One region of the Diaphorobacter ruginosibacter genome, then DNA from elsewhere that is predicted to be linked to it. Evidence: predicted binding sites of a transcription regulator. Region 1 holds the regulator's gene; each other region holds the start of a gene.

Region 1 (7,699 bases):
TCGCCGCCGGCGGTGACGGGCACGGTGACCCCGGCCCCCGCGCCGGTCGCGTCGGCGCCGGCACCCTCCACCACGACGGCCTCCGCTCCGCGTGGCACGGCGTCGTCGACCACCGCATCGCAGCAGCCCAAGCCCACCAGCAGCGACCCGCTGGGTGATCTGGCGCGCGCACGCGCCGCTGCGGCCCCTGCACCGGCGCCCGTGCCCACGACCAACGATCCGTTCGACTACTTCGTGCAGGCCGGCGCCTTCCGTTCACAGGCCGATGCAGATGCGCAGCGCGCCAAGCTGGCGATGCTGGGCTGGGAGGCCCGCGTGAGCGAGCGCGAGCAGAATGGCCGTACCGTGTTCCGGGTGCGAATCGGTCCGTTCAGCAAGCGTGACGATGCCGATTCGCTCAAGGGCAAGCTGGATGGGGCCGGGATCGAAACGGCACTGGTTCGCGTGCAGCGCTGAACTTTTTTGCCGTCCTTCGCTCACAATCCCAAGTTGCTACAAAAAAACTGAAGAGGAATGTTCATCTCATGAAACGCCGCGAGTTTTCCCTGTCCACCGCCTCGGCGGTCGCCGCTTCCGCCCTGACACTGCCCCTGTCGATGAACGCACAGGCCCAGGCCCGCGCTTTCAAGGAGGGCAAGGACTTCGTCAAGCTCAAGAAGCCCGTGGCGACCGATGCGCCCGCAGGCAAGGTCGAAGTCATCGAGTTCTTCTGGTACAGCTGCCCGCACTGCAATGCCTTCGAGCCGGCTTTCGAGGCCTGGGCGAAGAGCGCTCCTGCCAACATGGCGATCCGCCGCGTGCCGGTGGCCTTCAACGCGAGCTTCGTGCCCCAGCAGAAGCTGTATTTCGCGCTGGAAGCCATGAACCTCCTGCCGCAACTGCACACCAAGGTGTTCCATGCGGTGCACGTGGAGCGCCTGCCCCTGAACAAGGACGATGCCATTTTCGAGTGGATCGGCAAGCAGGGCGTGGACGTGGCGAAGTTCAAGGAAGCCTACAACTCGTTCAACACCGCCAACCTGCTGCGCAAGGCGGCCGCACTGCAGGAGGCCTACCAGGTCGAAGGCGTGCCATCGATGGGCGTGGCGGGCAAGTACTACACCGACGGCACCATGGCAGGCAACATGCAGAGCGTGCTGCAGGTCGTCGAGTACCTGGGATCGCTCAAGGCCTGATCGGATCGAACTCCTCGTCTCGCCACGGCTGAAGAACGCGTCCCCTGGGGCGCGTTTTTTTTGGTCCGGCGTGTCGGGGTGCACGATCTTTACCTTGTCCGCCTATCGTGGCGGGGTCGTTTCCATACCTTCTTGCCCGGGCTTCAGTACAATGGCCGAGCAAGATTCATGCCCTATGAAAAACAGACTCATCCCGTTATTTCTTGGCTGCCTGCTGGCCCTCGGCTCGGTGGCCTCCCATGCTGAAAAAGCCGACCGTGACAAGCCGATGAACATCGAGGCCGATGCACTGCGCCATGACGAGCTCAAGCAGATCAGCGTGTTCACGGGCAATGTGGTCATGACCAAGGGCACCATCGTGCTGCGCGGTGCGCAGCTGGAGGTGCGGCAGGACCCCGATGGCTTCCAGTTCGGCACGGTGACCGCTGCCGCCGGCAAGCGCGCATTCTTCCGACAAAAGCGTGATTCCGCTCCCGGTGCGCCGGACGAGTTCGTCGAGGGCGAGGGCGAAGTCATCGAATACGACGGCAAGGCCGACATCGTCAAGTTCATCCGCCGTGCCGAGCTGCGCCGCTACCGCGACACCACGCTGACCGACCAGGTCAATGGCGCACTGATCGTCTACAACAACATCACCGACGTGTTCACGGTGGATGGCGTCAAGAGCACCACGCCGGGCAATGCACAGGGTGGCACGCCTTCCGGGCGCGTGCGCATGACGCTCACGCCCAAGGAGAAACCGGCGGAAGGCGCGGCGTCCCAGCCCGCAAGGCCTGCACGCACGGGAGAAGCGCCCGCGTTGCGCTCGAGCCCCGAACTGAGCACGGGCGGCAGCAAGTGAGTAGTGGTGTCGACGTGTTGAACCCTGATTCCGCAGCAGCGCCCATGACGAGCAGCGTGGATGCGCACAGCCGCCTCGAGGCCCTGCATCTCGAGAAATCCTACGGCAGCCGCAAGGTGGTGAAGGACGTGTCCCTGTCGGTACGCAAGGGCGAGGTCGTGGGTCTGCTGGGCCCCAACGGCGCCGGCAAGACCACGTCGTTCTACATGATCGTGGGTCTCGTGCGCTCCGACGCCGGCGAGATCTACATCGATGGCCAGTCCGTGCAGGACCTGCCGATCCACAAGCGCTCGCGCCTGGGGCTGTCCTATCTGCCGCAGGAGGCATCGATCTTTCGCAAGCTCAACGTCGAAGACAACGTGCGTGCCGTGCTCGAGCTCCAGAAGGATGAGAACGGCCACGCGCTCTCGCGGGCGGTGATCGAGGAGCGCCTGACCATGCTGCTGCAGGAGCTGCGTGTGGACCACCTGCGCGAATCGCCTGCGCTGGCGCTCTCGGGCGGTGAGCGCCGCCGCGTCGAGATCGCCCGCGCCCTCGCGACACAGCCGCGCTTCATCCTGCTCGACGAGCCCTTTGCGGGTATCGACCCGATCGCGGTGATCGAGATCCAGCGCATCATCGGATTCCTGAAGGCGCGCGGCATCGGGGTGCTCATCACCGACCACAACGTGCGCGAGACGCTGGGTATCTGCGATCACGCATTCATCATCAGCGACGGCCATGTGCTTGCCCAGGGCACGCCCTCGGAGATCGTGGACAACGCCGATGTGCGCCGGGTCTACCTCGGCGAACATTTCCGCATGTGAGTGCCATGGGTGACGACCTGAGGGGACGCTTCATCGCGAGACAGGACTGCGGGCAATGAAACCGGGACTGTCGCTCCGCGTATCGCAACATCTGGCGCTCACGCCGCAACTGCAGCAGTCGATCAAGCTGCTGCAGCTCTCCACGCTGGAGCTCGACCAGGAGGTCGAGCAGATGCTGGATGACAACCCGTTCCTGGAGCGCGAAACCGATACCGCCACCCGCGAGGAGTTCGGGCTCGACAGCGCGGACACGCCGGCAAGCGGCGAAGAGGCGGAGTTCTCCCTGCATGCCGCAGGCTCCACCACGGCCTCGGCAGGCGCCGACGAGCCAGGTTCCGCAGCCGATGCAGACCCGCCGGCGGCCCAGACCGAGAGCGTCGACTGGGATGGCGACGGCACGGTCGATGTCCAGCCGGATGATGGCGAGTGGGGGGGCGATGCTCCCGCGCGCACCCATACGAGCGGGTCCGGCGAGGATGAAGTGGACGCCATCGATCTTGCGCGTGCACATGAGTCGCTCACCGACCACCTGCACCGGCAGGCACTCTCGCTGCATCTGTCGGAGATCGACAGTGCCGCCGTGCGCTTCCTAATTGAATCGCTGAACGACGATGGCTACCTGGAGGAATCGCTTGCCGAACTGGCGATTGCCCTGGCAGGCAACGATGCGCCCACCGAGGAGCTCGAAGAGCTCGTGCATCGCTTCACCGTGGCGCTGCGCCTGCTGCAGAGCCTCGAGCCAGCGGGCGTCGGCGCGCGCAACCTGGGTGAATGCCTCACGCTGCAGTTGCACGGCATGAACCAGGACGAGGAGGGCGATCCGGCGATCATCGCCGTGGCGCTCGACATCTGCCGCGATTCGCTGGACCTGCTGGCGCGCCGCGACGTCAAGCGCCTCACGCAGGCCTGTGGCGCCGGTGAGGAGAACACGCGCGCGGCCATGAACCTGATTGCGCGCCTGGAACCTCGCCCGGGGCGGCGCTTTGCCGATGTCCAGCGCCAGATCATCGTGCCCGACGTGATCGTCAAGAACGTGGGGCGCGGCGCGCAGATGCGGTTCACGGTGCAGCTCAACGCGGATGTGATGCCGCGCCTGCGCGTGCATGACGTCTACGCCAACGCCCTGCGCGGCCAGCGCGGCAACGAGGCCCATGCGGGCCTGCAGCAGCGGCTGCAGGAGGCGCGCTGGTTCATCAAGAACGTGCAGCAGCGCTTCGACACCATCCTGCGCGTGTCCACGGCCATCGTCGAGCGCCAGAAGAATTTCTTCGTGCACGGCGAACTGGCCATGCGTCCACTGGTGCTGCGCGACATCGCGGACGAGCTGGGCCTGCATGAGTCCACCATCAGCCGCGTGACGACGGCCAAGTACATGTCCACGCCCCAGGGGACCTTCGAGCTCAAGTACTTCTTCGGATCGGGCCTGGGAACCGAGACGGGCGGCAGCGCGTCGAGCACGGCCGTGAAGGCGTTGATCAAGCAGCTGCTGAGCTCCGAAAACCCGAAGAAGCCGCTGTCGGACAGCAAGATCGCGGACATGCTGGCGGAGCAGGGCATCGAGTGCGCCCGCCGCACCGTGGCCAAGTACCGCGAGGCGCTGAAGATTCCCCCGGCCAATCTGCGCAAGGCGGTGTGAGGGCAGCGGCCCATGAACGCGCCAAGGGTTTTCATGGGTAAGAAACGTCGTTTTTTGTCTGCTCTGCTTTCAATTTCACCCGAATGAGGTATTGCCAGCACCGGCCGAAATCGTGACCATTGGTGCATTGCGAACTGCACCCCGCTTCCGGCTGGCGGTGCAGCACATCTCGAGGGGCATTCCGGTGGAGTGCAAAGGGGAAGCGCAGCGGCCGCACCGGCCCGGACGATGGATGTCCTCGTCGGCGGTGCCTGGTGCAAGGAAAAAGGCCGCCAAGACGACGCCGGCACATGTGGGCCCTCAGCCCTGCACGCAGCGGTGCAGGACATGGACACATGTGCCAGGCGGGCGTCGCTGCCGCGCAATGTCAGAATGCAGCGCTTTCGAGTTCTCTTCTTGAACGCCCTTCCGAACTCTCTTCCGAACCCCCTTCACTCGCCCATGGCACGCATCGTCTTCGAACTTCCAGCGCATTTCGCCTTCAGCACCGAGGTGCAGATCTACATCAGCCATGTGAACCAGGGTGGTCATCTCGACAATGCACAGCTGTTGAGCCTGGTGTCGGAGGCGCGCCTGCGCTTCTTCCAGGCCATCGGGTTTCCCGCGGAGGATGACCCGGACACCACCATCGTGGTGGGCGACATCGTCGCGCAATACAAGTCGGAAGGCTTTCACGGCGAGGTGATGTGCATCCGGATGACGCCTGCGGATTTCAACCGCTACGGCTTTGACCTGGTGTTCAGCGTCACCGAGAAATCCCAGGGCCGCGAGGTTGCGCGCGGCAAGACCGGCATCGTCTTCGTGAGCCGGACGGACCGCAAGGTGGTGCCGGTTCCCGGCGCCGTCCTGGAGCGGCTGCAGGCCATGCAGCAGATCGGCTGAAACGTTTTCTTGCGTATGAAAATCGATGGCAGGCCGCTTCTGGCATAGTTCCGGCATTCAAATTTCATAATAAGAAAAACAAAAGGAAACAGAATCCTTACATGTTTCCTCCTAACATGTGCCGAACCGACAGAGTGCGGCCTCGCAGGATGGGGCCGATTTCCGCATCATCTTTTGCGGCTGCGGCCAGCGGGTGACGCGCCCGTCTTCCTGGAAGCAACGTGTCGCCTGTGGTCGCCGCGTGCGGGAGGCGACACATGCAGAAGGCGTTCGAGCACTCGTGCAAGCACTGTCTCTATGCGGCGCTCGCCGCATGCCTTGCACCAGGCAGTGGTGCAGCGGCACGTGAACTGGTTTCCGTCGACGCGCTGATGGCGGCGCCCCCGCGGGCAAGTTCCCTTGGCAAGGACGGTGTGGCCCTGCCTGCGGAGGTGCAGCAGATCACGCGCGACAGTAGGCTGGGATCGCCCGTGTTCGTGAAACTCGTGCCGCAGGGTGTTTCCACCGTTGGTGATGGCAAGCAGGCCCCTGCCATCGATGCGACGCGTGCCGCACGCGACGTGTTCAAGCGCCTGGCGCCTCTCTATGGGGTGAGTGCATCCGACATCGATGCCGCTTCCGTGCAGGTGCAGCGCGAGGCGCTCGCAAGCGGTGCCCGCCTGGTGCGCCTCACGAGCCAGCGTGAAGGAATCCCGGTATTCCGCGAGCAGGCCACGGTGCTGCTCGATGCGCGGCAGCAGGCACTGAGCGTGGGCGGCTCCATTGGCAGCACCCAGCTTGCCGGCGGCGCGAGCAAGTCAGCCGCGTCGTCTGCCCTGTCCCCCGCGGCGGCGGCGCAGAAGGCCTTGAGCGACTTCGATTTCGCGGCCGATGCTCATGCGCAGCTTACCGAGCGCGCGCAGGCGGCCGATGCGGGCGGCTACCGCTGGCTCGAACTGCCATCGACGGTCAAGGGGGCTGGGGGAGCCGTGCTGGAGGATGCGATCCGCTATCGTCCCACCTGGTTTCGCATGCCGCAGGGCCTGCTGGCCGCCTACTACCTGGAGCTGCGCGTGCTGGAGGGCGGTGTGCACAGTGCCTACGCCTATGTGATCGACAGCAGCAGCGGCGCCCTGCTGTTCCGCAGCAGCATGGTGGCCCACGACGCGGGGGCTGCCGCCTACACCTATGGCGTGTGGGCCGATCCGCAGACCGGCGTGCCGCTGCGCGGACCCCAGGGCATGGGGCTGAGTCCCTATCCGGGCGGGGGCCCCAGCGGTTTTGCGCCTGCGATGGTGGCACCCGCGAAGATCACGCTGGCCAGCGCCGCCTTCTCGCGCGCTGATCCGTGGGTGGATTCGGGTATCAACACACAGCTCGGCTTCACCGCGGGCAACAATGTGCGTGCCTTTGCCGATGTGGTGCGGCCGGACGGAGACAGCGGGTCGCCGCTCGCCGGCAGGGTGTTCTGCGAGCCGAATGCGTCGCGCGTGGAGGCCGATTTCCATGCCTGCACCGCCAGCCGTTCGTTCGCCTATGGCTACGACTTCTCCGCGAGCCCCCTGGCCAACCTGGGCCAGGCGTCAAGCTCCCTGGCGAACATCTTCTATGTGCTCAACTGGCTGCACGACTGGTTCTACGATGCCGGCTTCGACGAGGCATCTGGCAACGCGCAAGCCCGCAACTTCGGGCGTGGGGGCCTCGAGAACGATGCGATCTCCGCGCGCGCGCTCAACTACATCGGCTTCAACAACTCGGCGATGAGCACGCCGGCCGATGGTGCGCCCCCCATCCTGCGCAGCTACCTGTACAACCGCTCGGCGCCCATGCGCAGCGGGGCACTGGACAACACCATCGTCATCCATGAATGGGCGCATTACCTGAGCAATCGACTGATCGGCAACGGAACGGGCCTGTCGACCCGGCAGGCCGCCGCCCTGGGCGAGGGCTGGAGCGATTTCGTGGCGCAGCTTGTCACCGTCACGGGCGAGGACCGGCTCAGGCCCGGCAACGACCGCTTCCAGGGCGCCTACGCCCACGGGGCCTACGCAAACGGTGCCGTGATGCCACCCGCCGTGGATGGGGGCAACACCTCGTATTTCGGCAGCCGCCGCTATCCCTATTCGACCGACATGGGCCGCAACCCGCTGAGCTTGCGGCACATCCAGGATGGCGCGCCGTTGACCGGCACCGTCCCCATCAACCCGGCCCTCGCAGGCAATGGCGCGCCCAACTCGGAGCTTCACAACGCGGGTGAAGTCTGGGCCAGCATGCTGTGGGAATGCTACGCCGGCATGCTCAACACACACCCGTTCGCGCAAGCGCAGCAGCGCATGAAGTCGTATCTGGTGGCGGGCATGAAGCTCACGCCCATCAACCC
Region 2 (7,699 bases), 190 kb from region 1:
GGCAGGCCGAGCGCACGCGCCGCCTCGGTCTGGCCGCGCGGCACGGCCAGCAGGCCGGCACGCACCGCCTCGGCGTTGTACGCGCCGACGTTCAGGCCCAGCGCCACCACTGCGGCGGCGAAATCAGGCAGGTTCAGGCCCGGCACGAGCACCGGCAGGGCAAAGTAGACGAACAGGATCTGCACCAGCAGCGGTGTGCCGCGAATGGCCCAGATGTAGATGCTGGCGATCCAGCGCAGCACGATGTTGCGCGAGGTGCGGGCGAGCGCTGCGCTCGTGCCCAGAATCAGTCCGACGACGCCGCTGATGATGGTCAGGTACAGCGTGGTCAGTGCGCCCTCTTTGAACAGCTCGGCGTTGGAGCCGATGGGTTCGGGGAAAAACGAAAGAAGCTGGCCGAGCAGTGCAAGAACCAGCACCATCAACACCAAAGCCGCAACCAGTGTCGCATTGCTGCGTTGGTTGCGGCTCCAGTGCGCGGGCCAGAGGGCTAGAAGCATGGGAAATCAGGCGTAACGAACGACCGGAGCGTAAGGCTCCGGCGTCATTGGTGTGGAATGAAAGGGCGTGCCTGTTACTTGCAGGTCACGTCTTCCTGGAAGTACTTCTGGGAGATGGCCTTGATGGTGCCATCCGCGATCAGTGCCTTCAGGGCGGTGTTGTAGGCGTCGGCCAGGCCGGTGTTGCCCTTGGAGACGGCGGCGGCGATCTGTTCGATGAACAGCATGTCGCCGGTCTTGAAGCCGGCCTTCGGTGCCTTGGCCAGCATTTCCTTGGCGACGAAACGGTCGGTCACCCAGGCGTCCACGCGCTTGGAGGCCAGCGCGCTGCGGGCGGCTTCGTCGGTCGGGAAGTTCTTCACTTCCTTCACGCCGGGCACCTGCTTGACGTGCTCGAGGTAGCTCGTACCGGTCTGCACGGCCACCACCTTGCCTGCCAGGTCGGCGGCGGTCTTGATGGAGGGATTCATCGAGACGATGATGCCGCCAGAGCAGTAGTGGGGGTGTGTGAAGGTCACGGCCTTGGCGCGTTCTTCGGTGATGCCGTGCGATGCGATCACCAGATCCCAGCGGTCCTGCGCGAGGCCGGTGAGCAGGGCGTCAAAGCCGACGGCCTTCCACTCGTACTTCAGGTTCATCTTCTTCGCGACGGCTTCCGCCACCTCGATTTCATAGCCCGTCAGCTGTTTTCCCTTGAAGAAATTGAAAGGCGCGTACTGGCCTTCGGAGGCCAGGGTGATGCTGCCGCTCTTCTGGATGGCGTCCAGTGGGCGAGCCTGCACCGACACAGCGGCGCACAGAGCCACGGCGGCGGCTACGGATGCAAAGATTTTCTTCATGTAGGTCTCATTCCTGCGGGATCGCATCAGGTACAAAAAAATCCGGCATTGCAGATCACAAGCCGGAACCGTTTGACCCCCTCTTGTAGCGGGGCGGTGTCATAAAGCAGCCACATTATAAAAAAACGGACTGGCCGTGGTCATCCCGATCTGCGGGGATTAACCCGCAGACGCAGGGATCCCACACGATCAACGCTTTTCGCGCATCAACGTTGACTTGCCGAACAGGCTCTCCAGCAATTCGACGGCCAGCTCGGCGGTCTGGTTGCGGATGTCGAGCGCCGGATTGAGCTCCACCAGGTCCACCGAGGCCAGCGCGCCGCAGTCGGCCAGCATTTCCATGCACAGTTGCGTCTCGCGGTAGGTCGGGCCGCCGCGCACGGGCGTTCCCACACCGGGTGCCACGCCGGGATCGAGGAAATCCATGTCGAAGCTCACGTGCAGGTGGGTGCCCGCATCGACGTCCGCCAGCGCGGACTGCATGACCGCACGCATGCCCATCTCGTCGATGGTGCGCATGTCGTAGACGTCGATGCCGTGTTCGTTCACGAACTGCCGCTCCGCGGGATCGACGCTGCGGATGCCGATCATCGTGACCTCCCGGGGCGCGAGCACCGGGGAGGTGTCGGCCAGATGCGTCAGCTGCTCGGGCCCGTGGCCCAGCAGGCAGGCGACAGGCATGCCGTGCAGGTTGCCGCTCGGGCTCGATGCGGGCGTGTTGGAGTCGGCGTGCGCGTCGAACCAGAGCACCTTCAGGCGCTGCTGCCGTGCACGGCAGTGCTGCGCGACGGCGCTGATCGAGCCGATCGCCAGGCAGTGGTCGCCGCCCATCATCAGTGGCAGCCGGCCTGCGGACAGGGTGTCCAGCGTGGCGGCGAACAGGGCGCGGTTCCAGGCCGTCACCTCGTCGAGGTGGCGAAATCCGCCCTCCGCGGGGGCCTGCGGATTGCCCGGGCCGAGCAGGTTGCCATAGTCGAACACCTTCATGTCCCGCGCGCGCAATGCCTGGGCGATGCCCGCGATGCGCAGCGCCTCCGGCCCCATGCTGGCTCCGAGCACGCTGGCCCCCACATCGGTGGGCGCGCCGATCAAAGTGATTCCTCGCATAGAGATACCCGACCTTCCTTGAGTCCCGGATGGAATGATAGGCGGCTTGGTCCCTGGGATGTTCATCTCAGGAAGGCGTCATAGCCCGTCTTCAGGATCAACGCGCTCACCACGAGAATGAAGATGCTACGCACGAACCCCGCGCCATGCTTGAGAGCGAGGTGGGTGCCAGCCACGCTGCCGATGATGTTGAAGAGCGCCAGAGGAATGGCGTAGTGCCACCAGATGTGCCCCTTCATGCCGAACAGCACCAGTGCGGAGGCATTGCTCGCGAGATTCATGAGCTTGGCGGAGGCCGAGGCGTTCAGGAAGTCGTAGCCCAGCAGGCGCACGAACAGGAAGATGAAGAAGCTGCCGGTGCCGGGGCCGAAAAAGCCGTCGTAGGCCCCCACGGTCAGGCCGATCGCGCAGGCGATGGTCACCTCCCGGCTGCCCTGGTAGCGCGGCGCATGGCTCTTGCCCAGGTCCTTCTTGGCCAGCGTATACAGCAGCAGGCAGATCAGGACAAAGGGCAGCAGCTTGCGCAGGAACTCGCCGGAGATCAGCGTGACGGCCCATGCACCGAGAAACGAGCCGGCGAGCGCCGCGCCTGCCGCCGGCAGCAGGGCATGCCAGCGCATCTGCACCTTGCGGCTGAACTGCCATGAGGAGACGGCCGTGCCCCAGATCCCGCCACTCTTGTTGGTGCCGAGCAGCGTCGCGGGCGGCGCCGTGGGAAACGTAGCGAACAGCGCAGGGACGAGGATCAACCCGCCTCCGCCCACGATTGCATCCACAAAACCGCCGAGCATCGAGGCCAGCGAAACGATGATCCATTCCATCCCGCGATTGTCTCATTGACGCATGGGCTTGCCGGGCTCCTTGCGAGGAGAGCAGCACCGCCTCTTGGCGCTGTCTGCCAGCAACGGCCAGTGCGGTGCCGCCATTGAAAAACATCAGGCAAAAAAAAGCGCCGCATGTGCGGCGCTTGGGTGAACTGGCATCTTATGGGGGATGCTCGGATATTGTGATGGTGTTCGAATTGTGGCGTCTCCTCGGTCCCCTCGCTGCGTGCCGAGGCGCGCTTTCGAGTAAGGAGACTGTAATGGTTGCACATCGATAGTGCATTGGTGATTTCCCCACCCTATTTTGGAGCGTACATCCGCAGGCGCGGCCCCTTTTGATGCAGTGCGATGAAAAACACCTTGGCACGACTTGTGCATTTTGGTTGCAGATCGTCATCATGGACACGCGGGGAACTATGACAGTGCGCAAGGTTTGTAGCGGCAAATTCAGGGCCTGGGGATGTGTCGGTGCCTGTGTTGTGGGCCTTCTGCCCCTGCAGGCGCTGGCGGACTCCATGAGCCGTCCATCCGTGGTTCCGCTCGACGGAATCAGTCCCGTCGACACCGCCTGGGTGATGGTGGCCACCATTCTGGTGCTGCTCATGACCCTTCCGGGCATTGCGCTGTTCTATGCCGGAATGGTGCGCAGGAAGAATGTGCTCAACACCATGGCAAGCGTGGTGGCGATCGCGGCCGTGGTGAGCATTCTCTGGCTGGCGCTGGGCTATTCGCTGGCGTTCACGCCGGGCAACGGCTGGATCGGATCGGACTCGCGCGCCTGGTTTGCAGGGCTCGAGTTCAGCGCCGTGCACCGCAGTGTGGCGGTCAGCCATCTCGCGCCGCACCTGCCCGAGGCGGCATTCGCGATGTTCCAGCTGGCCTTCGCGGTGATCACTGCGGCGGTGCTGGTCGGCGCCTGGGTGGAACGCATGCGTTTCGGTGCGATGCTGGTGTTCGTCGGGCTGTGGAGCCTGCTGGTCTATGCGCCGATCGCTCATTGGGTGTGGGAGCCGGGGGGATGGCTCGCGCGCATGGGGGCGCTCGATTTCGCGGGCGGCACCGTGGTCCATGTGAATGCGGGCATCGCGGGGCTGGTCTGTGCCTGGATGCTCGGGCACCGCCGCGGTTACGGCCGCGAACCTTTCGAGCCCTGCAACCTGGGCTTCACGATGATCGGCGCCTCGTTGCTGTGGATCGGCTGGTTCGGCTTCAATGCAGGCTCGTCGCTGGCCGCTGACGGGCGTGCGGCCTTGGCGCTGGCCGTGACCCACATTGCCGCAAGCGCGGGCGCGATGGGCTGGATGTTCGCGGAGTACCTGGTGCGCGGCAAGACCTCCCTGCTGGGCCTGTGCTCGGGCCTGGTCGCCGGGCTGGTGGCGATCACGCCGGCCGCGGGCTTCGTCACACCGCGCAGCGCGCTTCTCATCGGCGCATTGGCGGGCGTGGCCTGTTACTGGGGCGCTACCAGCCTCAAGCGCCTTCTGGGTGCCGACGATTCGCTCGATGTCTTCGGTGTGCACGGCGTGGGCGGCATCGTGGGATCGCTGCTCACGGGAGTGTTCGCCGATCCGGAGATCGGGGGAGCCAGCGGCAGCGTGCTCACGCAGGCCATCGGCGTGCTCGGCGTCGGGGCCTTCACCCTGGTGGCGACGGCGCTGCTGTTCTGGCTGGTCGACAGCCTGATCGGTCTGCGCGTGGACGAAGAGGCCGAGTATGTGGGGCTCGACATCGCGCTGCACCGCGAGAGCGCAGGCACCTGAACCACAGGGGTGCGGGCTGGTGCATGCGACCGTGAGCACAGTGAGGTTCGATCATCATGGGAGAAAACGACATGAGCGAAAACGATCGCCTGGCCATCGCCGCGCACCTGCATGTCCTGCTGCGACGTCACACCGGACGCGTGACCGACACCGAGTGGATGGCAGCCAATCCGGAATATGCGCTGGCGATCATCACCTTCGCACGCACGCACGCGCAAAGCCACAGCGTGCCGGAGCTTCCCGAATGGGCCGCGCGCCTCGAGGCCGCATGGCTTGAGGAGCCTGAGACCCGGCAGCGCGTCCCGCTCGCCCAGCGCGCAGGCGACATGCTCCGGCAACGGCTGGAGGAGCGGAAGTACGTGGGACGATTGCGCTGACAGTTGTTGGCAAAGCGCGGAGTGGCGCGCGCCGCCTTGTGATCCCCCGGTTCGCGCGGGCCATCTGGTCCCATGCGCCTGGAAGTCGATGTTGCCCGCTGATACAGTCCCCGCAACTTCATTGATGGACGGACACATGCGAAAGTTGAAAGCAGCTGCCACGGCATATCTTCTCGGCATGGCCTGGATGGGATCGGTGGCGATGGCGGCCTCCGGTTTCACGGTCAGCCCCGGCAACTGGGTGGTGACGGATGAGGTCAACGGCCAGCCGGGCCGAGGCATGGGCATCGAGGTGCGTGATGGCACGCTGGTGATGGCCGTCTACAACTACACGCCCACGGGACAGGCCACCTTCCATCTGACGGCGGGAGCCATGAACGGCAACAGCTTCAGCGGGCAATTGATGGAGTACAAGGGCGGGCGCTATTTCGGTGGCCCGGCGCTGGATGCTGCAGAAACCGGATCGGCGGGGGCAGTCGAACTGCAGTTCACCGACGCAACTCGAGGCACGATCAAGTTCCCAGGGGAGCAGGCCAAGGCCATTTCCCGTTTCCAGTTCGATGGATTGCAGCCCACCCAGTTCTTGCGCAAGGACTTTCTCGAGTACTGGTTCGTGGCCGAACTCGACGCACACAACAAGCCCACCAGCGCCTATCCCCTGATCATCACGGACGACGCGCAGGGTCTTCGAACCAACAAAGGCGCATGCCAGAACGCCGTTGTCGACGGCAGCATCACCTTCAGTTGCCGGACGGGCTGGCAGGCTCCGGACTCTTATGCGGACGTGAGCTTCCAGCGATTTGACCGCCAGCTGGAGGGCTCGGTGACGAGGTCGTTCTCTGCGGGCAAACGCAGGCTTGTCGGGGTGCGGATGGCCGCGGGTAATGTGGGACCCAATACCCGCCCTCAGTACGACACACCGACCACGGGTTGGGCCGATCCGGCCAAGAGCTATAGCGTGCCTCAGTCCGGCATGTGGATCATCAACTCGGAGAACACCGGCCGGCCTGGACGTGGCCTGTCGCTGGATCTGCAGGCCTCCACGCTGGTTGTGCAGGTGTACGCGTACGAAGCGGATGGGAGCCCGACGTTCCGCATTGGATCAGGAAGCTATGTGGAGGGTGAAAGCTCCGTGCCGCTGATGAAAGTACGAGGAGGCCGACACTATGGTGGGGGCGCGCAGTCCGGCGTGGATGCTGGAAGCGACGGCAACGCGCAGATTCGCTTCACGTCGCCGACCACGGGCCAGATCCGGCTGCCCGGCGAGCAGTGGACGGACATGCAGAAGTTCAGTGTGGGCGCTGACGCACCTGCGGCCGAGAGCTTGCTGGGACAATGGCTGGTGTGGAACGAGGGCGAATTCAGCAGCTACATCTCCACCGTGCTCAACTTGACGAGGGTGGAGAACGGCCGCGCTACGGACGACGCTGGTGCGGCTCGATGCTGGTTCGAGAGCACGCCCCAGGGCACCGTGCGATGCCAGGGGCCACGCGACGAGTACCGCTTCACACCCTCCTACGGCAACGGCACTTCGGTGGGACAGGCAATGAACGACGATCGTGATCAGATCGTCGTGTGGCGCATCAAGGATCGATATGGTGTTGCAGCAGGTGCGTTGAGCAAGCCATGAGGTTCCTGCATATCCCGTACTTTCCGTACGGGTGACCCGGCAGGGTCACTGCCCGTTGCGGATCCACTGCGATGCCATCTCCGCCATCATCAGGGTGGGCGAGTTGGTGTTGCCGCTCGTGATGGTCGGCATCGCGCCCGCATCCACCACGCGCAGGCCCGCGATGCCGCGCACGCGCAGGTGCGAGTCGAGCACGGCCATCGGGTCGTCGTCCCGGCCCATGCGGGTGGTGCCCACGGGATGGAAGATGGTGGTGGCGATGTCGCCCGCAAGACGCGCCAGGTCTTCGTCGGTCTCGTACTGCGGGCCGGGCTTCCATTCCTCGGGCGAGTATTTCGCGAGCGCCGGCTGGGCGCAGATGCGGCGCGTCACCCGCAGGCTGTCGGCGGCCACCTTGCGGTCGGCGTCGGTCGAGAGGTAGTTGGGCGCGATCGCGGGCGCCGCTTTGAAATCCGCATGCTTGATCGTCACCGTGCCGCGGCTGGTCGGGTTCAGGTTGCACACGCTGGCCGTGAATGCGGGGAAGCTGTGCAGCGGCTCGCCGAACGCATCGAGCGAGAGCGGCTGCACGTGGTACTGGATGTTGGGGTGCGCCATCTCGGGACTGCTGCGAGTGAATGCGCCGAGTTGCGATGGCGCCATGCTCATGGGGCCGCTGCGCA
Region 3 (7,699 bases), 710 kb from region 1:
CCACGATCATATTATCATCGGTGATCATTTCTGGCATTCTATCCAGGCCAATTAAATCACCCTCTATTTTATAGAAGGGTTTTTTAGAAAATTCATATATTTTCTTTGTCTCAGGGGGAAACCCAGGCTTCCCATCAACCTCCACTCTACTCAGCACACCCCATGCATCTGAATTCTCTGCAGCACTAAAAGGATTCCAGTTTGCAGCATAGATAAAATTCTCATACCTTCTCGCCTGCTGAAAAACCTGTGTAGCAGTATAAAATGCGTCGATTGATCCCGTCGCATTGAAAGCAAGTACACCTTTATCAGTTAGATGTTTTCCAACCAACTCCATCATCTCCTTGGATAAGAGCATTGCAGCATTAGCTCTCCAATGCCAAGTTGTATTCATCAATATCAAGTCATATTTTTTTTCAGGATTAAATTTCAACCATCGTCGTGCGTCATCCACATGAACACTAACACGCGAATCCTGCAATGCTCTACGCTGCGGACCATACAATGCAGCCAACTCCAAATAGCCAGAGTTGATTTCTATTACATCAATAGCTTCCACCCCTGGGAATCCTTCCACGACGGTAAGCCAAGAACCGATAGAAAGCCCTAAAACTAGAATTCGCTTGGCATTAGGATTTAATACATGAAGAGCAAGGGGTCGCTCTAATCCATTGGAGTTCAATTCCAGATCAACATTTGTTTTTCCATCATATACATTCCCTCCGTACACCACATTATCAGTAATTCGTTGATTATTCTTGTTCAACGATTTTGCCTCTGTAATCGTAATAATCCCATGTCGCCCTTCATGAACTCTTATAACAGGTTGATCGTTTGTAATAGCAAATTTACTCACGAGCGAATGTGGGTCTTTCCAGTAGGTTTGAAGCAGAACTAGAGCGCCAATACTGCCAATTAACACAGGCAAAAGAGCCAATGATCTCCCTCCCCCTCTCCCAGAAAAAACAAAGAAAGTAACAATGGCAACTACAGCAATAAAAAATCCTAGCAATCCAAATATTTGTCCAATCGAGAAATAATCGAATAGTATATAACCCGTAACCAGGGGGCCCAATGCTGCCCCCAGAACATTCAACAAATATACTCTGGAGAAGTGCACTCCTTTGTTTGCCCCTCCCCCAAAATTGGCGGCAACACCCAAATGATGAGTAATGGGGAACAAGACGGCAAGGCTTGCAGCATTAATAACAATAATACAGGGAACAGCCAGATTATCAATTGCCGCAATCTGAGAATGATAAAACAACCAAGGAGAGACAATAACAATAGGAGAGGCAATTGCCAAAATCCAAATAATAGATTGCTTGATTGAAGAATTGCTCAACCTCCCACAAATACGCTTCCCAACTTCTGCACCAACAGCAATACCAATTAGATAAACAATTAAAACATAAGCAAAAGCCTTAGGGGTACTCATATTGGCATAACCATACAACCGCACCCATGCGATCTCCAGAGAAAGGCTTATAAAACCTGTAAAAAAACTAATAAAGCGTGCTGCATTCATCCCCGACCCCCAATCGTTTTCCTAGTTTCAAAACTATTAACATCCAGCCGAGCCGCCACTAGCACACACACAAAGCATAAAATATTAATTGACGCAGCTATTTTTGCACTATTATTCAATCCCCACATAGGGAATAGCACCCACGCAGATAACCAAGCACCCAAAGCTGCGCCCAAGGTATTAGAAAAGTACAGTTTCCCAACTGACACCCCAATATTTTCAAATGCATCATCAAAATATACAGTAAGGAGTGGCAATGTAGATCCCATTATCACCGTAGGCAGCAAAACGAGCAAGATCGCTGCCCCACTAACCATAGCATATGGCCAACCCAAGGCACCTAGAATTTGAAATCCACCAAAAATCAACGGACTGAATGCTCCAAATATTGAGAGGAGCAATTCCGCGTAGGCATAGATTACTAGTCTTTTTCTTGGAAATCTATCAGCCAGCCACCCTCCTACAGAGCCACCAATACCGATTCCCAACATAAATGAAGAGACAATAAGAGTCACGGAATCAATATCAACACCTAATCCTGTAAAAAGATAGCGCTGCCACACTAGCTGATATATCAATGCAGCACATCCAGACAAGAAGAACGTGACAAAAATTAGATTAAACGCAGCAATATTCATTTTGCTTACAGTGCCTTACTTCCCAATAAAACATGAATCTCTCTGTACTGCCGAAGAAAAATTGACTTCCCTCTGAGCTGGTGAAATAACCATTTGCGGAGTATTTTTATCTGTTCTATCAAAAAAGCTTTTAATACCAGACTCATCTTTACGCAATCCATCCACTCCTATCATTCTCACGATAGTTCCGAATACGGAGGAACTTGTGTAAATGCCATTGATATTTTTTTTAAGAGCGTGAAAAGCATCCCCGTTAACCTCTCGATATTGCTGACTAAGCCATATAATTACAGGGATCTCATACGCCTCTGCTCCAAAGCGATTTATATCAGTCGTACCACATGATTTGCTTGGTAAAGCCTGTCCATGATCTGAAACATAAATCATTACTGCCCGCCGCCCCTTTTCCTCGAGTTCCGCAATAACGCTTTCAACAAACTGATCTGTATAGGCAATACTATTCGCGTACGTTTGTGTTATTTCTTCACTCATAGGAAATGGGCCAAATCCAGAAGGGTATCGATGTAGAAATTGAAAATGACTTCCCAAAGTATGAAGAACAATAAAACTTTTCTCCCCCTCATTTAATGCAATAGTCATTGGATTCAATAACACATTATCGTAAGTTCCTTGCCTAGTAAAACTTGAAGGATTTAAGAATGCACGCTTATTTGCCTCTTCAGCGTAGGCTGCTATGATCCCATCATATTGACCAATAGCTGCTTGATTAGAGAACCATGCTGTTTCATAGCCAGCTTTTCCTGCCATTGAAACTATTGAAGGAGTCGCGTGTATATTAGCCTTGCCATCAGGCCAAATAAGGGGTTGGTTGGTTAAGATGGAAGGTACAGCTTGTCTAGTTGCTGTAGCCTGAGCAACTACGTTCCCAAAAATTAATAGCCCATCATCAAATTGTGCTCGTTTTGAGAGTCGAGGAGTTGTTTCAGGCGCCTCTTTATGAAATAGATGCCAAGCATTTCGAGAGGATGATTCACCAATCACAAGCACAATAACTTCAGGAGCATTCTCCTGCATCCTTAGTTTGATTTCAGGCTCTACAATTCCCTTTTTCTCCCGAGCCCAATTAACAACAGCTTTCGCTTTAAAGTAATGCGCAATAGATAATGGTAATTCATATGGGAATGCAGTTATGAGATCACTTTCAAACCCATTCCAGCGATCCTCTTCTATGAATTTATCGACTAAACCACCATGAATATTATTTCCCAAGGAAAATTCAGATGATTTCCCCAAAAAAATATATGGAATCAGCAGCATCAATACACTGAGGATGATGCATTTGATTCGCACTGAATTTTCCCATTGCCAATTCTTTCTACTCCAAAGAAAATAAAAGAATGCCAAGCATAATGCATTCCAAAAAAAGAATATCAGAATCCAGTATATAGACAGCGAAAGGAGAAGGCTTTTAATTTCCCCAGGACTGCTTGCTAAAGCAGTAGCGACAAGATTGGCTGTAATCGACGATCCTGTCAGTTCTCTTGCGGCCAAAGAAAATGGCATCCACCATAAAAAAAGTGACCAATTAACTACCCAAGCCATCCATGGCTTTGAAAATAAAGAGAGAAAAATAACACTTAACAACCCACATTTCAACACTCTCTCAAACAATTCAAAGAAATATGTTTCTGGATACTGAAAGCGTTCCCATGTGGATAAATTAGGAATATTCAGCAATATCACTACGAGCAAAAAAATTAGCCATTTTTTATTTTTTTTTACTGGCATGCTCATACTGATTAAACTATTCATGTAAATTATTAAAGACCAAATTATCTGATTAGATTCTCAGAGAAATCCATTTACCTCAGAAAATCCAATAACATTTGCTTTTTTGTCAAGGATAACGATTGCCCCATTTAATTCTCTCGAAGAAACCAACGGCAAATATGTAGCATCCTTTATTTCCACCCCCAAAGATTTCAATGATTTTCTTATAATATTTTTACTTTCTTCAGGACTTCGCGAGTAGAGATCATCCAGCCTTTTCATTTTTGACATCACGCTGGCCCTATCGCTATCGTACTCTTTCCACCAGTCAGGTCTAGCGCTTGGTTCAATCCCCCTCATCGACAATTCAATGCTCTTGATAAATTCATTCCCATCTTTGGGACTGCGCGTACTTAGTAGTATTGGCCCAGACCAAGGCAAAGAGCGATATTTCTCTAATGTCAAGGGTAGCAGATCTTTATCAATTTGAGCCGCCGAAACGGACACAAAACGATCCGATTCAAAAACTACAGCAACAGGGCGCGCAGCGGAAAGCACATATAATCCATAAGCAAGAGCGATGATCTGGATAATGAAAATCACACCAAAATCAGAACATAATTCTTTCTTGTTTTTTTTTGGATTAAATACAATGGCTGTAATAAGGGGGCCGCATAGAATATCAACGGTGATCAGTATCAGGAATAAATGTAGCCCTCCAGAAATTCTTAAGTATGGACTAGGAAACCAAAACATCAATGAAAATATCGCGATAGAGCTCGCAATAATTAAACTGATTCCCAAATGGACTAATGCTGCTTTACCAGCAGCCTTAAAACGATTATTCATAAAAAAAAAGGATTCCGGCAAATCGGAATCCTTTTATTCATTTATCTATTTACCCAGTCTCGCAACCAGGTGAAATATCAACGGCATTGCGCAGGCGCATACTTTGCGAGCAGTGAACCGGCTGTACCAGCTTGGCCAATTTGTGCTGTGGCGGCAGCGTTGGTCGACGATTGGCAGGACCAATCAACAGTACCGGAGGTGCCAGCAGCCAATGCTGTACCCAAACGGATACGTGTAGAGGTACCGTTATTGATCCAAGGAGTCAACACGAGTGTGTTCGCAGCATTACCAACACCAACAACTCCTGCGTTGTAGGTGATGGTGATTTCCCCAGCCGTCACTTGATCGCCAGCCACATCAGCCATCAACACGGTATTGACAAACTTAGAGGCGGCACCCGTGCTACTAGATTGCGCATTCCAAGTATCTTTGGTACGAGTGAGATCAGCAGGAGACGAAACATCAGACACGATCATCGCACGCGCCGGTTGTGCCAAATTCAAGCCTTCTGTCACGCGTGAACGCACGGTGTAGTCCTGATAAGCAGGCAGTGCCACAGCAGCCAGAATACCAATGATCGCCACAACGATCATCAATTCGATAAGGGTGAAACCCTTTTGGATAGTACGCTTCATAGTCAAGTTCTCCCCGGAGTGAATCATTAAGAAAGAAGGATCAGGAGACTTGAGGTGTACTCCGAGAGCCCCAAGCCTTGCATTATCTAAAGCACCAACCGTGCCAACTTTCGCCTAACACCGCGTGCCTCACGAAATGTAAATTCAACGTCTTTCAAGGGTGTCACACTCGTAACAATTGACAATTTTGTCCGAGCAGAAGTGTCACGACGAACAATTTCGGCACGAAAATTGTTATCAAATCCTTGATATTAATAGCTTTTATTGACTAATTCAGCGCTGAATGAACAGCATGGTCGTGCCCACGATCTCGATCTGGTCGCCGTCCTTGAGCTGAATGGGCTCGTCGCCGATGGCCTCGCCATTGAGGGTGGGGTGTTCGCCGCCTTCCACGTGGGCCAGCACGAAGCCGTGGTGGCGCTTGGTGATCGAGGCGATGGCCACGCCGGGCTTGCCGATGGTGGTGACGACCTTGAGCAGCGAGACCTGGCGGCCCGCAGCCGCGCCCGAGAGCACCTTCACGTCCGCCTGCAGCGGCGTGGCCGAGAGAGGCGCGGGGCGGGAGTGGGGAACCTTGGGCAGCGCCATGCCGGGCTTGAAGAGCATGGTCTTTTCATAGTCATGCGCGCCACTCGGCACTTCGTCGATGAAGCGGATCTTGTAGCGGCCCAGTTCAATGGTGTCGCCGCTACGCAGCTTCTGGCGCTTGACGGCCTTGCCGTTGACCTGCGTTCCGTTCGTGCTGTCCAGATCCTCGATTTCCACGTCGTCGCCCGTCATGTGGACCAGTGCGTGCTCGCCGCTGACGGCGAGGTTGTCGATGACTACGTCGTTGTACGGGCGACGGCCAAGGGTGGTGCGCTCCTTGGTAAGGGGCACTTCCTTGATGACCACTCCATCAACCGATACGACCATCTTGGGCATGATCTTTTCCTTCAGAATTATTGTCTGTTCAGCCAGAAATCCCTGCATGCGCGCACACTCCGCCATGGGGGCGAAGAGTCACTTGGCGGCAGTATGCCCCTGCAGTGACCTTCTTACTAGCAAAGATCGGGCTCAATATGAGCGCAGCAATCGCGAGACCAGGCCGGGCTTGATGGGTTTGTGTTTTTCGCCGGCGGTCTGGACCAGAACAACGCTGATGTTGTCCCTGCCGCCCATGGCGTTGGCGAGCTGAACCATGCGCTCCGCCCTGTCGGCAAGCGAGGTCGGTGCCCGTGCGAGGGCCGCGAGGTCATCGTCGCCGATCATGTCGGTCAAGCCGTCCGAGCAAAGGATGTACAGGTCCTGCGGCTCCACCGGGAATTCGTCGATGTCGATCTGAATCGATGGCTCGACGCCCAGCGCGCGTGTGACCAGGTTACCGTATTCGGATTCCTGGGCCTGCTGCTGCGTGAGCAGGCCGGCATCGATCTGTTCCTGCAGCCATGAATGGTCGCGCGTGAGTTGCTGCAGCGCCCCGTCGCGCAGGCGGTAGCAGCGCGAGTCGCCCAGGTGGGCCAGCAGCACGCGGTCACGCCGGAACAGCGCCACCACCACGGTGGTTCCCATTCCCATGTGCTGCGGCGTGGTGAGCGCTACTTCGAGAATGTTGCGGTTGGCGCCATTGATGCACAGGTACAGCAGCTCGCGCAACTCGGAGGGCGTGACGTCGGGGCCCAGTTCCTGGAGCATGCGGGCCGCATGCGAGTCCACATACTCGATGGCCATGGCGCTGGCCACCTCGCCCGAGTTGTAGCCCCCCATGCCATCCGCAAGAATGGCCATGCCCGAGACTTCGTTGACCCCTACCGCATCTTCATTGTTGGCGCGCACGCGTCCAACATCCGTCAATGCGACGAATTCATGGGAAGCGGTAGACCGATGAATCATGGTGGAGCAGCGGCTGCACCTTGGCAGCCCTGGAATGGCGATGATCTCGAGAGAAGAACTCCCGGCCCATGCCGCATCCGAACCGCCATGTGACGCCCCTTAAAAAAGGATGGTTGGGCGTAATGATAGACGACACAAAGAAACAAAGCGCAACTGATAGTATTTATTAACATTCGTCTGACAATTCAGGCACGCAAGCAGGCACACCCTTACCTCACCATGCGTGCAGTCCATTGTCGCGCTCGCGCAGCACCCAAGGGACGCCTGCCCCGAGATTCAATGAGCCATGGCAAAAAGGCAAGGCCCCCTTGCGGAGGCCTTGCCTTTGGAAAGATGCACCGCCGCAAGGCGGGCACACGGGGTGGCAGCAGATCGATCAGGCCGCAACCGTCTTCGATTCGTTGCGTGCCTTCACGAACTTGCCCACGGCCACCACGAGCACCGCA

Evidence for each region. The regulator sigma-54, encoded in region 1, starts transcription at its own class of promoters, with help from an activator protein. The targets are predictions, from matches to a motif close to TGGCANGNAANCTGCTTT.
Region 2: a site for sigma-54 is predicted at 3,632-3,649, ahead of H9K76_RS00645 (ammonium transporter). Genes of this name have one in related genera too.
Region 3: a site for sigma-54 is predicted at 5,470-5,487, ahead of H9K76_RS21515 (pilin). Genes of this name have one in related genera too.

The regions. Positions count from the first base shown of each region.
Region 1 covers NZ_CP060714.1:320,697-328,395, forward strand. Annotated here, with positions in the region: gene H9K76_RS01535 (SPOR domain-containing protein) at 1-456, shown strand, start outside; gene H9K76_RS01540 (thiol:disulfide interchange protein DsbA/DsbL) at 525-1,175, shown strand; gene lptA (lipopolysaccharide transport periplasmic protein LptA) at 1,351-2,016, shown strand; gene lptB (LPS export ABC transporter ATP-binding protein) at 2,061-2,822, shown strand; gene H9K76_RS01555 (RNA polymerase factor sigma-54) at 2,878-4,458, shown strand; gene H9K76_RS01560 (acyl-CoA thioesterase) at 4,900-5,340, shown strand; gene H9K76_RS01565 (IPTL-CTERM sorting domain-containing protein) at 5,598-7,699, shown strand, end outside.
Region 2 covers NZ_CP060714.1:129,891-137,589, forward strand. Annotated here, with positions in the region: gene H9K76_RS00625 (amino acid ABC transporter permease) at 1-500, opposite strand, end outside; gene H9K76_RS00630 (ABC transporter substrate-binding protein) at 575-1,339, opposite strand; gene rocF (arginase) at 1,529-2,446, opposite strand; gene H9K76_RS00640 (sulfite exporter TauE/SafE family protein) at 2,509-3,267, opposite strand; gene H9K76_RS00645 (ammonium transporter) at 3,786-5,030, shown strand; gene H9K76_RS00650 (hypothetical protein) at 5,102-5,407, shown strand; gene H9K76_RS00655 (hypothetical protein) at 5,544-7,037, shown strand; gene H9K76_RS00660 (GMC family oxidoreductase) at 7,083-7,699, opposite strand, start outside.
Region 3 covers NZ_CP060714.1:4,773,340-4,781,038, reverse strand. Annotated here, with positions in the region: gene H9K76_RS21535 (spermine/spermidine synthase domain-containing protein) at 1-1,528, opposite strand, end outside; gene H9K76_RS21530 (spermidine synthase family protein) at 1,525-2,166, opposite strand; gene H9K76_RS21525 (phosphoethanolamine transferase) at 2,182-3,915, opposite strand; gene H9K76_RS21520 (hypothetical protein) at 3,976-4,746, opposite strand; gene H9K76_RS21515 (pilin) at 4,824-5,381, opposite strand; gene H9K76_RS21510 (FHA domain-containing protein) at 5,655-6,305, opposite strand; gene H9K76_RS21505 (Stp1/IreP family PP2C-type Ser/Thr phosphatase) at 6,438-7,253, opposite strand; gene H9K76_RS21500 (TerC family protein) at 7,630-7,699, opposite strand, start outside.